3 regions of the Romboutsia sp. BSD2780061687b_171204_C1 genome follow, and region 1 is predicted to be linked to each of the others. Evidence: predicted binding sites of a transcription regulator. Region 1 holds the regulator's gene; each other region holds the start of a gene.
The links. Region 1 encodes HrcA, which represses chaperone genes, less so after heat shock. Its sites were predicted from a motif close to TTAGCACTCNNNNNNNNNGAGTGCTAA; they were not measured.
Positions count from the first base shown of each region.

Region 2: a site for HrcA is predicted at 1,553-1,579, ahead of I2H23_RS11490 (co-chaperone GroES). Genes of this name have one in related genera too.
Region 3: a site for HrcA is predicted at 1,779-1,805, ahead of clpB (ATP-dependent chaperone ClpB). Genes of this name have one in related genera too.

Region 1 covers NZ_JADMRK010000001.1:98,077-103,167, reverse strand. The annotation lists gene dnaK (molecular chaperone DnaK) at 1-449, opposite strand, end outside; gene grpE (nucleotide exchange factor GrpE) at 606-1,163, opposite strand; gene hrcA (heat-inducible transcriptional repressor HrcA) at 1,182-2,198, opposite strand; gene hemW (radical SAM family heme chaperone HemW) at 2,298-3,440, opposite strand; gene I2H23_RS00535 (APC family permease) at 3,590-4,906, opposite strand; gene lepA (translation elongation factor 4) at 5,084-5,091, opposite strand, start outside.
Region 2 covers NZ_JADMRK010000006.1:39,917-45,007, reverse strand. The annotation lists gene groL (chaperonin GroEL) at 1-1,175, opposite strand, end outside; gene I2H23_RS11490 (co-chaperone GroES) at 1,194-1,478, opposite strand; gene cls (cardiolipin synthase) at 1,633-3,123, opposite strand; gene I2H23_RS11480 (DNA-3-methyladenine glycosylase family protein) at 3,140-4,015, opposite strand; gene I2H23_RS11475 (deoxynucleoside kinase) at 4,191-4,859, shown strand; gene I2H23_RS11470 (deoxynucleoside kinase) at 4,847-5,091, shown strand, end outside.
Region 3 covers NZ_JADMRK010000001.1:837,237-842,327, reverse strand. The annotation lists gene I2H23_RS04280 (hypothetical protein) at 1-316, shown strand, start outside; gene I2H23_RS04275 (Bax inhibitor-1/YccA family protein) at 406-1,071, shown strand; gene I2H23_RS04270 (hypothetical protein) at 1,224-1,652, shown strand; gene clpB (ATP-dependent chaperone ClpB) at 1,882-4,479, shown strand; gene I2H23_RS04260 (helix-turn-helix domain-containing protein) at 4,668-5,091, shown strand, end outside.

The sequences.
Region 1 (5,091 bases):
GCAGTTGGCTCATTTATTATTCTCTTAACATCAAGTCCTGCTATTCTACCTGCATCTTTTGTTGCTTGTCTTTGAGCATCTGTGAAGTATGCTGGAACTGTTATAACAGCTTCAGTTACAGGTTGCCCTAAGTAGCTTTCTGCATCTGCTTTTAATTTTTGTAAGATTATAGCTGATATTTCTTGTGGTGTATAATCTTTACCATCTATATTAACTTTGTAATCTGTTCCCATGTGAGTTTTTATTGATATTATAGTTCTATCTGCATTTGTAACAGCTTGTCTTTTTGCAGGCTCCCCTACTATTCTATCTCCGTCCTTAGTAAATGCTACTACTGATGGAGTAGTTCTCATACCTTCTGCATTAGTTATTATTTGTGGTTCTCCACCTTCTAATACCGCTACACAAGAGTTTGTTGTTCCTAAGTCAATTCCTATTATTTTTCCCATGACCAAATTCCTCCTAAATAATTTTTTATGATTTTTATTCTATATAGAATTTAGTTATTATTTATTTTATATATTTAAATATCTAAGTTCTAATTTTGCTAGAACATAAGATATATTTTAGCTAAATTCTTAAACTTTATTGCTATTTATATCAAACTAGCAAGATACTTTAACCATACTTGGTCTTAATACTTTATTTCCTAGTTTGTATCCTTTTTGAAGTACCATTACAACCTTATTTGCTTCAACTCCATCAACACTTTCTTGCATTACTGCTAAGTGTAAATTTGGATCAAAGTCTGCATTTTCAGCTTCTATTGCTTCAACTCCATACTTTGTAAGTATTCCTTGAAGTTGCTTATATACTAAGTCTATTCCTTGGTACATACTTCCTTCTTTGTCATCACAAGCTTCTAAAGCTCTTTCCATACTATCGATAACAGGTATTATATCGTTTAGTATTTTTTCATTTGCAAATAATCCTATAGTTTCTTTTTCTTCATTTGTTCTTCTTCTATAGTTTGCATATTCTGCTTGAAGTCTTTGATGCTTATCATTAAGAGCCTCTAATTCTTCTCTTAATTTATTTTCTTCTAATTTGTCATTTATATCTGTAACATTGTCTTCTACAACTTCCTCAGTCGTTTCTTCAATTTCACTTGAAGTTTCTAATTCTTCTTTTACATTTTCTTTTTCTAAATTATTTTCTTGCAATATGTTACACCCCTTAATCTATTTTTTGTTAAAAATCAAACTCATATAATTAACAATTGTATAAATCTTAGCATAGTCCATTCTTGTAGGCCCTATAAAACTTATACGCCCTACTAGATCTCTACTTATATTATAAGTTGCTGTAACTATACTACAATCTTGCGCTAACTCAAAATCATTATCACTACCAATGATTATATTAACATTATCCTTCTGTATACCTTTTGACTTAGCCATACTAGATATCATTTCCTTATGTTCTAGCATATGTAAAAATGACTTGGCCTTAAGTACATCATTAAATTCAGGATAGTTGAATATATTAGTTGCTCCACTTAGTGAAATTGATGTATCATCATTGGCATCAAAATTTAGTGCATCTATTAATTCATCTATTAACACTGCATGTTCACTTATTTCATATTTTATAAATGCTATAAGTTTTTCATCTAAATCAACTATACTTTTTCCTGATAATTTTCTAGTTAGATTGTCAGAAATTATGTTTAATTTTGATTGATCTAAATGAGTGTTAGTAGCTAAATTTACATTTTTTATATCACCTTTATCTGTAACAACTATTAATAAAATGTTGTTATCACTCATACTAACTAACTGTATGTGTTTTATAACACTTTGATTAACTAAGTTTTTAGTAACAGCTACAGTTGTATAATTAGTAATTTCTGACAATAGCTTAGAAGTCTCATGAATTAAATCTCTTATATCATTAACATTTTTATTTATACAACTCTCTATTAAAATTTTCTCTTCATCACTAAGTTCACTTTGACTCATAAGAGAATCTACATAAAGCTTGTATCCTTTCTCAGATGGAACTCTGCCTGCCGAGGTATGTGGCTGGATTAAATATCCTAATTCTTCAAGGTCAGCCATTTCATTCCTTATAGTAGCAGCACTTACACCTAAGTCATGTTTTTTTGATATAGTTCGTGAGCCTACAGCCTCAGCTGTTTCTATATAATCTTTAACTATAGCTTTGAGGATCTTTAATTTTCTTTCATTTAATTCCATCACCTTCACTCCTCGCTGTTAGCACTCACTACTTTCGAGTGCTAAAAAGATTATATATATTATATATCATTTTATTTTATTCTTGTCAACACTTTCTAATTAATTTATAAATTCAACAAATACAGAATTTGATATTTCTCGTCCTTTTTGAGTAAGATTAATACCTAATTTACTTTCTTTTATTAAGTTTTTATTTTTCAAATCCTCAATTTGCTTATTATATTTATTTTTGAATTCTATATTAAATTCTTTTTTAAAGTCTTCAAAATATATCCCTTCATTCATTCTAAGTCCCATAAATATTTTTTCTTGTATTTTATCTTCTATACTTAAATTTTCTAAATTACTTATAGGTTTTTCATTTTTTTCTATCATATTATGATACTCATCTAGATTTTCTACATTATTATATCTACTATTTCCTAGATATCCAGATGCCCCTGCACCTAACCCTATATAATGATAACACTTCCAGTATAGTATATTATGCTTACACTCAAAACCTGGCTTTGAATAGTTTGATATTTCATATTGATTGTACCCATTTTGTTTTAGGTAATTTATTGTGTGATTATACATATTTATATCTGTATCTTCATCTATAAGTTCAAATTCATTGTCTTCATACATATCATATAACTTTGTGCCCTCTTCTAATATAAGTGAATACGCTGATATATGTGATGGGTTTAATGAAATAATTTTTTCTAAGCTTTCTTTCCATTCATCAATGTTATGATTTGGAAGTGCATACATTAAATCTACATTTATATTATCAAAACCAACATCTAAAGCTTCTTTATAATTTTTCTCAAACTCTTCATATGTATGGATTCTTCCTATTTCCTTTAGTTTATTATTTTGTACTGCCTGAAGACCTATACTTAATCTGTTTACTCCACACTTTTTCATAGTTTCTAATTTTTCTCTTGTTAATGTTCCTGGATTGCACTCCATAGTTACTTCAGCATTATCCTTTATATTGAAGTTCTTATAAATATTATTAAATATTTCTTCAATTTCATTAGATGTTAGTATGCTTGGAGTTCCTCCCCCTAAAAATATACTACATATTTCTTTTTCATAATTTTCTTTTTCTATATCTTTCTTATAAAGTTCCATTTCCTTTTTTAAATCATCTATGTATCTTTTCTTTAAGTTTACATCTAATTTGTATGAATTAAAGTCACAGTAGTTACACTTACTCACACAAAATGGAATATGTATATATAATCCTAACATTTATTTTTCTCCTATTCATATATTGCTTACATTATTAAATATATTTTACTATATTATAACAATATATATGTGATAGTTGTTATCTATTTAAAAATGCTTTATTAATTTAAAATAGATAAAAGGCACCTAAATGTAAAGATGCCTTTTACTTATCTAGATTTAATTTTATAAGAATATACTAGTAAACCAATAAGTGTAACTATTATTTCTCCTAATGAAACTAAAGTCATTGTTATTAATTGATTTATTATAACAAAAAGTCCACCTAGTATAGCAACAATAGGAACAATTGGGTATAATGGAACCTTATAAGGTCTTACCATATCTGGTTTTTCTTTTCTAAGCTTAACTACTCCATAGAAAGTAAATATATAAAATACCCATATTATAAATATAGTTAGATCACTTAACAGGTTAAATTGTCCAGATAAAGCATATATACATCCAAGACCGGCTATTAACCAAATAGAGTTGTATGGAGAACCACCTTTATTTAACTTAGAAAATATTTTTGATCCTGGTAATAATCCCTCTTTTGAAAGTACATATGGTACCCTAGGTGCTGTAAGTAAATATCCATTTAGAGCACCAAATACTGATATTAGTATACCTATGGATATTAATTTTCCACCCGTATTTCCAAATATTTTTTGTGCGACAAGTGCAGCTGGAGCTACTGATGTAGCAAGTTCTGATGCTGGCGCTACCCATAAATATGCTAAGTTTATCAATATATATACAGCCATAACTATTGATAAACCTCCAACTATAGCTAGAGGTAAATTTTTTTCTGGACTTTTCATTTCACCAGCTATAGCTCCAACATTTATCCAACCATCATAAGCAAATAGTGTAGCTATTAATACTTGTCCTAAAGATCCTATGACAGTAGTTTCACCTCCTACTAATGGTATTAATATTGGGTTTCCATTTCCTTTTATAAATCCAAATATTATTATAAGTATTAAAGGTAATAACTTACAGATAGTAGATACAGTTTGTATAAATCCACCAAAAGATGATCCTACTGTATTTAGCAAAGCTATAAATATTATTATTCCTAAAGATGCTGGTAAAACTACTACCATATTTTGCGGACCATACCCCATAAGTTCTGATACCTGTTGCGAAAATATAACTGCAAGCGCTGCAATAGTACCTGGAAAATATAATACTGTTTGCATCCATCCTGTCAAGAATCCTATTTTTTCTCCATATATTTCACTGAGATAAGTCATCATTCCACCAGTTTTAGGTATGGCTGCTGATATTTCAGCTGCAGTTAATCCTGCTGTAATAGTTATAATACCACCTAATATCCATGCTATTATACCAAGACCTGGTGCACCATTAGTTGCCGTGTATATTGCTTGAGGCTTAAAAAATACTCCAGACCCTATAACCATACCAACAACTGTTGAAAGAGCTGCTGATAGTCCTATAGTACTATTAAGCTTGTCACTCATATATATCCTCCTTGTACTATTTATATTTATGATATTTTGTATACTTTGCATTTTTTAGTATTCCCAAGTTTTTATCTATTATTAGAATTTAGATACGAGGACAGGTTTTACACAATATTTTAGTTAATATGACTTATAATTAAAAAAGTCAAAGGAAAAATCCTTTGACTTTAATTATTATTCAT
Region 2 (5,091 bases), on a different contig from region 1:
AATTTTCTTTCTTTCATTTCAACTTCTGTAGCAGCTCCAACCTTTATCACAGCTACTCCACCAGCAAGTTTAGCTAATCTTTCCATTAACTTTTCTGTATCAAATTCAGAAGTAGTTTCTTCTACTTGATGTTTTATTTGATTAACTCTATTTTCTATAGCTACCTTATCACCAAATCCATCTACGATTGTAGTACTTTCTTTAGTAACTTTTACAGAACCAGCTCTACCTAACATAGTTAAGTCAGCTTCTTTTAAGTCATATCCTAATTCGTCAGATATAACAGTTCCTCCTGTAAGTATAGCTATATCTTCAAGCATTGCTTTTCTTCTATCTCCAAATCCTGGAGCTTTAACAGCAACAACCTCAAATGTTCCTCTTAATTTATTAACTACTAATGTAGATAATGCTTCTCCATCTACATCTTCAGCTATTATTAATAACTTCTTACCTTGTTGAACGATTTGCTCAAGAACTGGTAATATGTCTTGTATATTAGATATTTTTCTATCTGTTATTAATATATATGGATCATTTAATACAGCTTCCATCTTATCTACATCTGTTACCATGTAAGCAGATACAAATCCTCTATCAAATTGCATACCTTCAACAGCATCTAATTCTGTATGCATAGTTTTAGATTCTTCAACTGTTATAACTCCATCTTTTCCTACGATTTCCATAGCTTCTGCTATTAACTTACCAACTTCTTCGTCTCCAGCAGATATAGAAGCAACTTGAGATATAGATTCTTTAGTTTCTATAGTTCTTGATTGTTTCTTTAATTCTTCAACTGCTACTTCAACAGCTTTTTGTATACCTTTTCTTAGTAATACTGGGTTAGCTCCAGCAGTTACGTTCTTTAATCCTTCTCTTATTATAGCTTGAGCAAGTACTGTTGCAGTTGTAGTACCATCTCCAGCTACATCATTAGTCTTAGTGGCAACTTCTTTAACTAATTGAGCTCCCATATTTTCAAATCTATCTTCTAACTCTATTTCCTTAGCTATTGTAACACCATCATTAGTTATAAGAGGTGCACCAAATTTCTTATCTAATATAACATTTCTTCCTTTAGGTCCTAATGTAACCTTAACTGTATCTGCTAATTTGTTAACACCATTTTCTAAAGCTTTTCTTGAATCTTGTGCAAATTTTATTTCTTTAGCCATTTCTATCCCCTCCTATTATTATTCAACTACTGCTAGTATTTCACTTTGTCTTAATATTGTGTACTCTTGCCCATCTATTTTAACTTCTGTTCCTGCATATTTTTGGAATAAAACTTTATCTCCAACTTTTAATTCCATAACTATTTCTTTTCCGTCAACTATTCCACCTGGTCCTACTTCTAAAACTTCAGCCATTTGTGGCTTTTCTTTAGCAGCTCCTGGTAAAACTATACCACTTGCAGTTTTTTCTTCTGCTTCTAACATCTTAATAACTACTCTGTCAGCTAATGGTCTTATTTTCATATTTTTCCCTCCTAAATGAATTGTAAATATGTAAAAATTCTAATATTTGAAATATATTATAAACAAAATAATTGTTATCACTCTTTAGGTTAGAGTGCTAACAATTATTATAATATATTAATTTCCCATATTTTTCAATAGTTTTTGTTAAATTTTATAATATAGGCGAGAACAACCTAGCTATTGATTCTCTAACCTTTTTACCTAATTTTCGCTTAGAAAATTCATCTAATGTTAACTCTTCACTACTATTTAAATCCTCAAAAAAATCTTTATTCATTCTTTCTACAATTTTTTTGTCATATATAAATGCATTTATTTCAAAATTAAGCATAAAACTTCTTAAATCCATATTAGCAGAGCCTGTAGATGCTATTTTATCATCTATTGTCATTATTTTAGAGTGTATAAATCCCTTTGTATATAAGTAGACTTTACCTCCTGACTTTAATATATCATCAAAGTATGAGTAAGAAGCATTGTTAACTATCTTATGATCAGCTATCTTAGGGAATACTATCCTTACATCAACTCCACTTAGCGCTGCACTTTTAAGTGCTATAAGTATACTTTCATCTGGTATAAAATAAGGAGTTTCTATATAAATACTTTTTTTAGCTTGGCAAATAGCTGAGAAATAAGCATATCGTATAGATTCCCAATCACTATCAGGTCCACTAGCTATTATTTGAACCATACTATTACCACATCTTTGAGGACTTGGGAAATATTTATCTTCTGTTATGATCTCTTTTGTTGTATAGTACCAATCTGTTAAAAATATCATTTGTAACATATACACTGAGGTTCCTTCTATTTTTATATGGGTATCTCTCCAGTATCCAAACTTTTTATTTTTACCCATATATTCATCACCTATATTTAGGCCGCCAGTGTATCCAATTTTTCCATCTATTATAGCTATCTTTCTATGATTTCTATAATTTAGCTTTCCACCTGTCAATGGAAATTTAGCTGGTAAGAATGCTACTATTTCTATTCCATTTTCCTTCATTTCATTAAAAAACTTTCTGTAAAACCAAAACCTCCAACATCCTACATCGTCATATAATATTCTTATCTTTACACCCTCATTGGATTTTTTGATTAATAAATCTTTTAATTCTCTTCCTATTTCACTATCTTTTATAATGAAGTACTCTAAATGTATATGATTTTTTGCATTTTTTATGTCTTCTAGAAGATTTTTAAATTTTTGATTTCCATCAATATATACACTTACTTTATTATTCGTCGTAAATGGAAGTTTTCCTGTATTAAGTAGTAAACTTATTACCCTTTTTTTGCTATAGTCTTCTATATTTTCATTTAATAATTGATTTGTATTAATTGTACTTTGTTCTATATTTGCAATTTCCTCTATTCGCTCTAGATTTTCAAATATCTTTCCTTCTCTTATACTACTTGCTAGCTTTTGTGTTTTAAATAATTTCCTCTTCCTCATATTTCTCCCTAATATAGCATATATAACTAAACCTATTCCTGGAAGTAATATGAAAATGAGTAACCATGTAACAGTTCTAGCAGGATCTCTATTCTCAAGTATTATTGACATAGAAATAATCGCCCCAACAATATATGATATGGTTAAGTAGCTTAAAAACAAAAAAACTCCAATACTCATAATTTCTACCTCATCTTTATCTGCCTATACCAAGCTCCCTTGCATAATAGAATAAATATTGTTGTGCAAACCCAGCCAAATTACCAAACTTATCAATAGCATAAGTTCTCATTTTAGGTAAGCTCATATCTTCACTTACATAAAATTCTTGCATAACTCTTTTTACCCATACATCAACAGGGAAAGTATCATACTTTTGCATTCCAAATAAAGCTATACAGTCCGCTACCTTTGGTCCTACTCCATTAAATTTTTTTAATTCTTTTATGCAATCATCAGTACTTAAACTTGTATATCCAGATATATTTTCATTATCTTTTATTACATTTTCAGTTGTACTTTTTATGTATTTATCTCTAAACCCAGTCTGACATGCTCTTATTTCTTCTTGCGAAGCTTTGTTTAACTCTTCTGGTGTTGGAAAAGCATAATAATCCTTACCTCTATAATTTCCAATATAAGTTCCATAATTTCTTGATAGATTTTCTATTGCTTTTTGTATCATTGGAATCCTATTATTAGAAGATATTATAAATGAAATTAACATTTCCCATCCATCTTGTTTTAATATCCTTATACCATAACCAAACTCAGATGCCTTATTTAAATGTTCATCCATGTTTTTTAAAGTATTTTTTATATCTGTGTAATTTGTTTCTAAATCAAAGTAATTATACCAAATCTCTTCAAAATCCTTTAAATTTGTATTATCTAAGTATATTTTATTTTCTTTCTGAGATACATTTATCACTCTACCTTTTGCAATTCCAGTATATGAGTTATCCGCTTCTTTATGCCATCTAAAGCATTGCCCACATTCAAATATATGCTTAGGATTAAAATCTGCTACACCTTCTAATATTACTGTATTATTTTCTTCATAAACCTTCATTTATATATACTCCTTTTTTATGATTATTCTTAATAATACTAATTTACCCATATTTTATATAAATTAAATCTTCTTATATTCTATCTATCAAATTTTTCCTAAAAATTCTAGAGTAGAATTTAAAATTTTTTTCTGATAAAATACAAAAGATATTATTTTTAGAAGGTGATTTCATATGAAAAATAGAGGAATATTTATTGCTATAGAGGGGCCTATCGGTGTTGGGAAAACTACTTTAGCAACTATACTTAATGAACATTTCGGTTATACTCTTCTTAGAGAAATTGTAGAAGAGAATCCTTTTTTATCAAAATTTTATACTGATATTAAAGAATATGCTTTACAAACAGAAGCATTTTTTCTATTTAATAGGGTAAAACAATTAGAAGATATAGAAAAAAATCAATTAAATAAGTCTCATGGAGTTGTTAGTGATTACCATATAATAAAAAATCTTATATTTGCTGGTATAACACTTGATAATAATCAATTCCATAGATATAAGCAAATGTACAATATATTTGTAAATGATTTGCCTCAACCAGATATAGTTATCTACTTAAACTCTAATACAGATGTCTTAATGAAAAGGATAGCTATGAGAGATAGAAGCTTTGAAAGACAAATGGATAGAAATTATATACATGAACTAAGCACAGAATATAAATATTATTTTAACCCTTTATCTATAAAGCATAACTTTGTAGGTAAAGAGCCTTTGATAATTGAAATAGATAATTCAAACCTAGATTTCTTAAATAAAGAAGAAGATAGACAATTTATAATAGATAAAGTAGAAAATGCAATAAAGGCATTAGAAGGAGAAACAGCATGTTTAATTTAGTAAATCAATGTAATAAGCCTCTAAATAGGGACTTATTCATAACAGTGGCAGGAAATGTTGGTGCAGGAAAATCAACTTTAACAAAGATAATTGGTGAAAAATTAAATTTTGAAACTCATTTTGAAAAGGTTGATGGAAATCCATACTTAGAGGATTTCTATAAAGACCAAAAAAAATGGGGATTCCATCTTCAGTTATATTTCTTAGCCCAAAGATTTAAACAACAAAAGGA
Region 3 (5,091 bases), 740 kb from region 1:
TAACAAAATATTGAGTTTAGATGATATGAAATTAAGAGACATAGAAAATAAACTTACATCAATTGATGAACTTGCTAACATAGGAGATGACAAATTAAAAACTTTGATAGGTAAATACAAAAATAATTTATCTGAAAATTTAGATGATTTTATAAAAGATATTAATTTAAGTAATTATTTAGATAAAGAAAAAGAATTACAAAGTGATATTAACTCTATACAATCTAAAATAGAAAATACTAAAGAAAACCTAACAAATGTAGCGAATGATAAAGTAAATAAAATTTCTGATAGCATAAGTAATATAATCAACTAATTTGATACAAATTATTTCATATAATATAAATTTAACAATATATGGTATAATACATATATAGTTTTTTATAATATATGGAGATGATAAAAATGCATAAAGAAATTACAAACCCAATGGCTGATATTTTTAAATATCTAGCAATATCTATACTATTTATGTTTATAGGGTTTGCATTTGGGCAAGCTTTTATTCCTATAAGTGTTGTTCAAGTAGCAAATTTAATATTACCATTTTTAATAATAGGTTTACTTATAATGGCAATATTATCTAAGAAAAGTATAATACCTAGAAGTTTTTCTATGAACTATGTTTACTTATTTACATTTATAGATGGTATACTTTTATATCCACTATTATCTTTTTACTTACAAAGTTTAGGAACATCTATAGTAATTAATGCTTTACTTGGAACTTGTATATTATTTGGTATACTAGCCTTTATATCTTATAGAAAGAAAGCTGGGCATTACCTAGGTATAGGATCTATATTATTTGCAGGTCTTATATCACTTTTACTTCTATGTATAATAAATATATTTATAGGTTCACAGACATTAAATATATTATATAGTGTTCTGGGTATATTAATATTCTCAGGATATATATTATATGATATAAGTCTAATAAAATATGACATAGAATCAGGAAACATAATAAGTAAGAATGATTTATCTATACATGTATTAAATCTTTATCTAGATTTTGTAAATATCTTACTAGATTTATTAAATTTAATATATGAATTCAAAGATTAATAAATAAAAAGACTAGATTATACTAATTAGTATAATCTAGTCTTTTTATTTATCCTTAAATCCTTATATATTTGCAATAATTTAATTCTAAATAACCTTCATATAATTATTAAATATAGGAATACTATTATTATATAACTCAGGAGGAAACTATGGGAAAATATAAATTAGACTATTTCGCTAAATATTATTTCTTTGAAGAAGAAGACTTTCTAAAAGAGGAAGAGGGAGAGTATATATTAAATAGAATAAAGGAAAGCAATAGATTTGATTATAAGGGATATTCTTATAAATATACTAAATATAATAATATATCTAAGGGTTGTACTCAAAAAAATGTAGATGTGGAAATTCCTAAGGAAAGTATAGATATAATATTAAACGGAGATAGAGTACACCTTGATTTAATATACAAATTTTACACAAAGAAATTAGAGGATCATATTAGAATAACTACTAGAATAAGTGAAAAAACAAAAGAGGTTTCTTGTCTTTTATATATAGATTATATTCAGGCTAATGATTTTATAAAGGAATTAGAAAACATTAAAAAATTACAAGAATATAATATGAAAAGCTAAAGTAAAAGCACCTATTCCAATGAATTGTAATAGGTGCTTTTACTTTTATATATTTTATATTGACAAATAAGATAAAAAACTATTGACAAAGTATTTTTATAGGAGTATATTGTAGTTAATAAATTATTAGCACTCAACTCAATAGAGTGCTAATAAGAAAATTCTAAATAAAATAAATAATTAAGATTTTACTGAAAATAATATATATTATGATAGTGGAGGGATACATATGGATATAGAAAGAATGACTGTAAGGGTACAAAAAGCTTTAAATGAAGCTTATAATATAGGTGTTAAAAACCATAATCAACAAATAGATGTTATACACTTATTAAGTGCATTAGTCAATCAAGAAGATGGACTTATACCTAATATATTAGAAAAAATGGGTGTATCAGTAGATTCAGTAAAAAATAGTATAGATATGGAACTGAGCAAATTACCTCAAATTCATGGAGAAGGTATAAGTTCACAAGGTGTTACAGCTACAAGAAGAATAAATGAAATTTTAATAAAAGCAGAAGAAATATCTAAAGAATTTAAAGATTCTTATATAAGTGTAGAACATGTAATGCTTGCTATGATAGATATGGAAGGTAATACACCAGTAGGAAAAGTATTAAGACAATACAATATAAATAAAAGTAATTTCTTAGAAGTACTATCACAAGTTCGTGGAAGTCAAAGAGTAGAAACTCAAGATCCTGAAGGCACTTATGAAGCACTAACTAGATATGGAACTAATTTAGTAGATTTAGCTAAGAAAAATAAATTAGATCCAGTTATAGGTCGTGACGAAGAAATAAGAAGAGTTATAAGAATATTATCAAGAAGAACTAAAAATAATCCAGTACTTATAGGTGAACCTGGTGTTGGTAAAACTGCAATAGTTGAAGGATTAGCAGAAAGAATAGTTCGTGGAGATGTACCAGAAGGACTTAAGGATAAAGTTATTTATGCACTAGATATGGGTTCATTAATAGCAGGTGCAAAATATAGAGGGGAATTTGAAGAAAGATTAAAAGCAGTACTTAAAGAAGTTCAATCTTCAGAAGGAAAAATAATACTATTTATAGATGAGATACACACAATAGTAGGTGCTGGTAAAACTGATGGAGCAATGGATGCTGGTAACCTAATAAAACCAATGTTAGCTCGTGGAGAACTTAATTGTATAGGTGCTACTACATTTGATGAATATAGACAATATATAGAAAAAGATAAAGCACTTGAAAGACGTTTCCAACCAGTTATAGCAGAGGAACCAAGTGTATCAGATACTATATCTATACTTCGTGGGCTTAAAGAAAGATTTGAAATACATCATGGTATAAGAATACATGATAACGCAATAGTAGCTGCTGCTAAATTATCAGATAGATATATACAAGATAGATACCTTCCTGATAAAGCAATAGACTTAATAGATGAAGCTGGTGCTATGATTAGAAGTGAGATAGATTCTTTACCAACAGAACTAGACACTGTAAGAAGAAGAATATTTACGCTTGAAACTGAAAAAGAAGCACTTCTTAAGGAAAATGATGAAAAAAGTAAAAATAGATTAGAAAATCTAGGAAAAGAGTTAGCAGAGTTAAAATCTAAGAATGATGAAATGACTGCTAAATATGAAAATGAGAAAAAACAAATACTTGATATAAGAAATTTAAAAGAGGAATTAGATAAGGCTAAAGGCGATGTTGAAAGATATGAAAGAGAATATGACTTTAACAAAGCAGCAGAATTAAAATATGGTATAATACCAAAGTTAGAAGAACAAATACAAAATCATGAAGAAAAAATGGCATCAAGTTATGAAAATGCATTATTAAAAGAAGAAGTAACAGAAAATGAAATATCTCAAATAGTAGCTAAATGGACTGGCATACCTGTAACTAAATTAGTAGAAGGTGAAAGAGAAAAGCTTCTTAAGTTAGAAGATGATCTTCACAAAAGAGTTATAGGACAAGATGAAGCAGTAACAGCAGTATCTAATGCAGTAATAAGAGCTCGTGCAGGACTTAAAGATGAGAAAAAACCAATAGGTTCATTCATATTCTTAGGGCCAACAGGAGTTGGTAAAACAGAGCTTGCTAAAACTTTAGCTAACAACTTATTTGATAGTGAAGACAACATTATAAGAATAGATATGAGTGAGTACATGGAAAAACATGCAGTATCTAGACTTATAGGACCTCCTCCAGGTTATGTAGGATATGAAGAAGGAGGTCAATTAACAGAAGCTGTTAGAAGACACCCATACTCTGTAATACTATTTGATGAAATAGAAAAAGCACATGAAGATGTATTTAATATATTCCTTCAGATATTAGATGATGGTAGACTTACTGATAATAAAGGTAAAACAGTAGACTTTAAAAATACACTTATAATAATGACATCAAACATAGGTAGTCATCATCTATTAGAAGCTGGTGAAAACATAGATGAATTTACAAAAGATATGGTTATGAATGAAATGAAACATAGATTTAAGCCAGAATTCTTAAATAGAGTTGATGATATAATAATGTTTAAGCCACTTAGTTTAGAAGGAATCAAAAAAATAATAGATATATTTGTAGATGCATTAAGAAAAAGACTTAGTGAAAAAAATATAGATATAAAAATAACTGATGGTGCTAAAGAAGTTATGGCAAAAGAAGGGTACGATCCAGTATATGGTGCTAGACCACTTAAGAGATATATATCAAATACATTAGAAACAAAAATAGCTAGAAAAATAATCTCTGGAGAAGTTTATAGCGGATGTACTGTAGTTATAGATGCCGATGGAGAAAATATAGAGGTATCTACTAAAAACTAGTTAAATAAAATTGAAACCGCAAAAATAAAAGACTTAATAAGTTATAACTTATTAAGTCTTTTATTTTTATGTAAATGATAGTTTTAACCAATAGTTAAAAAATTTAATCAGAAGTTAATTATACGTCCATTGTTAACATACAAAACTTAATTTATACTATAAATATAACACATAAAAGGAGTAAATTAATGGAGAAAATAAAAATAGGGGAAAATATTAAGTTATTAAGAAGAAAGAAAAATATTACTCAAGAACAATTAGCAAGTATTATTGGAGTATCAATACCAGCAGTATCTAAGTGGGAAAAGGGTGTAAGTTTTCCGGATATAACATATCTTCCTGTACTAGCAAATTACTTTGAAGTAAGTATTGATGATTTGTTAAATTATAGAAAAGAACTTGATGAAAATGATATCGCAAAAATAATTAAAGAGTGTGAAGAATTAATATCTATAAATTCAATAGAAGAGTCTATTAAACTATGTGAAAGTTATATGAAAAATTATCCATCTAATTACAAACTTAAATTTAAACTAACTCATATTTATTCTCTTGCTATGATAAAAGAAACAGATTTAAATAAAGAAGATATAACAAATAGAATAATAGAAA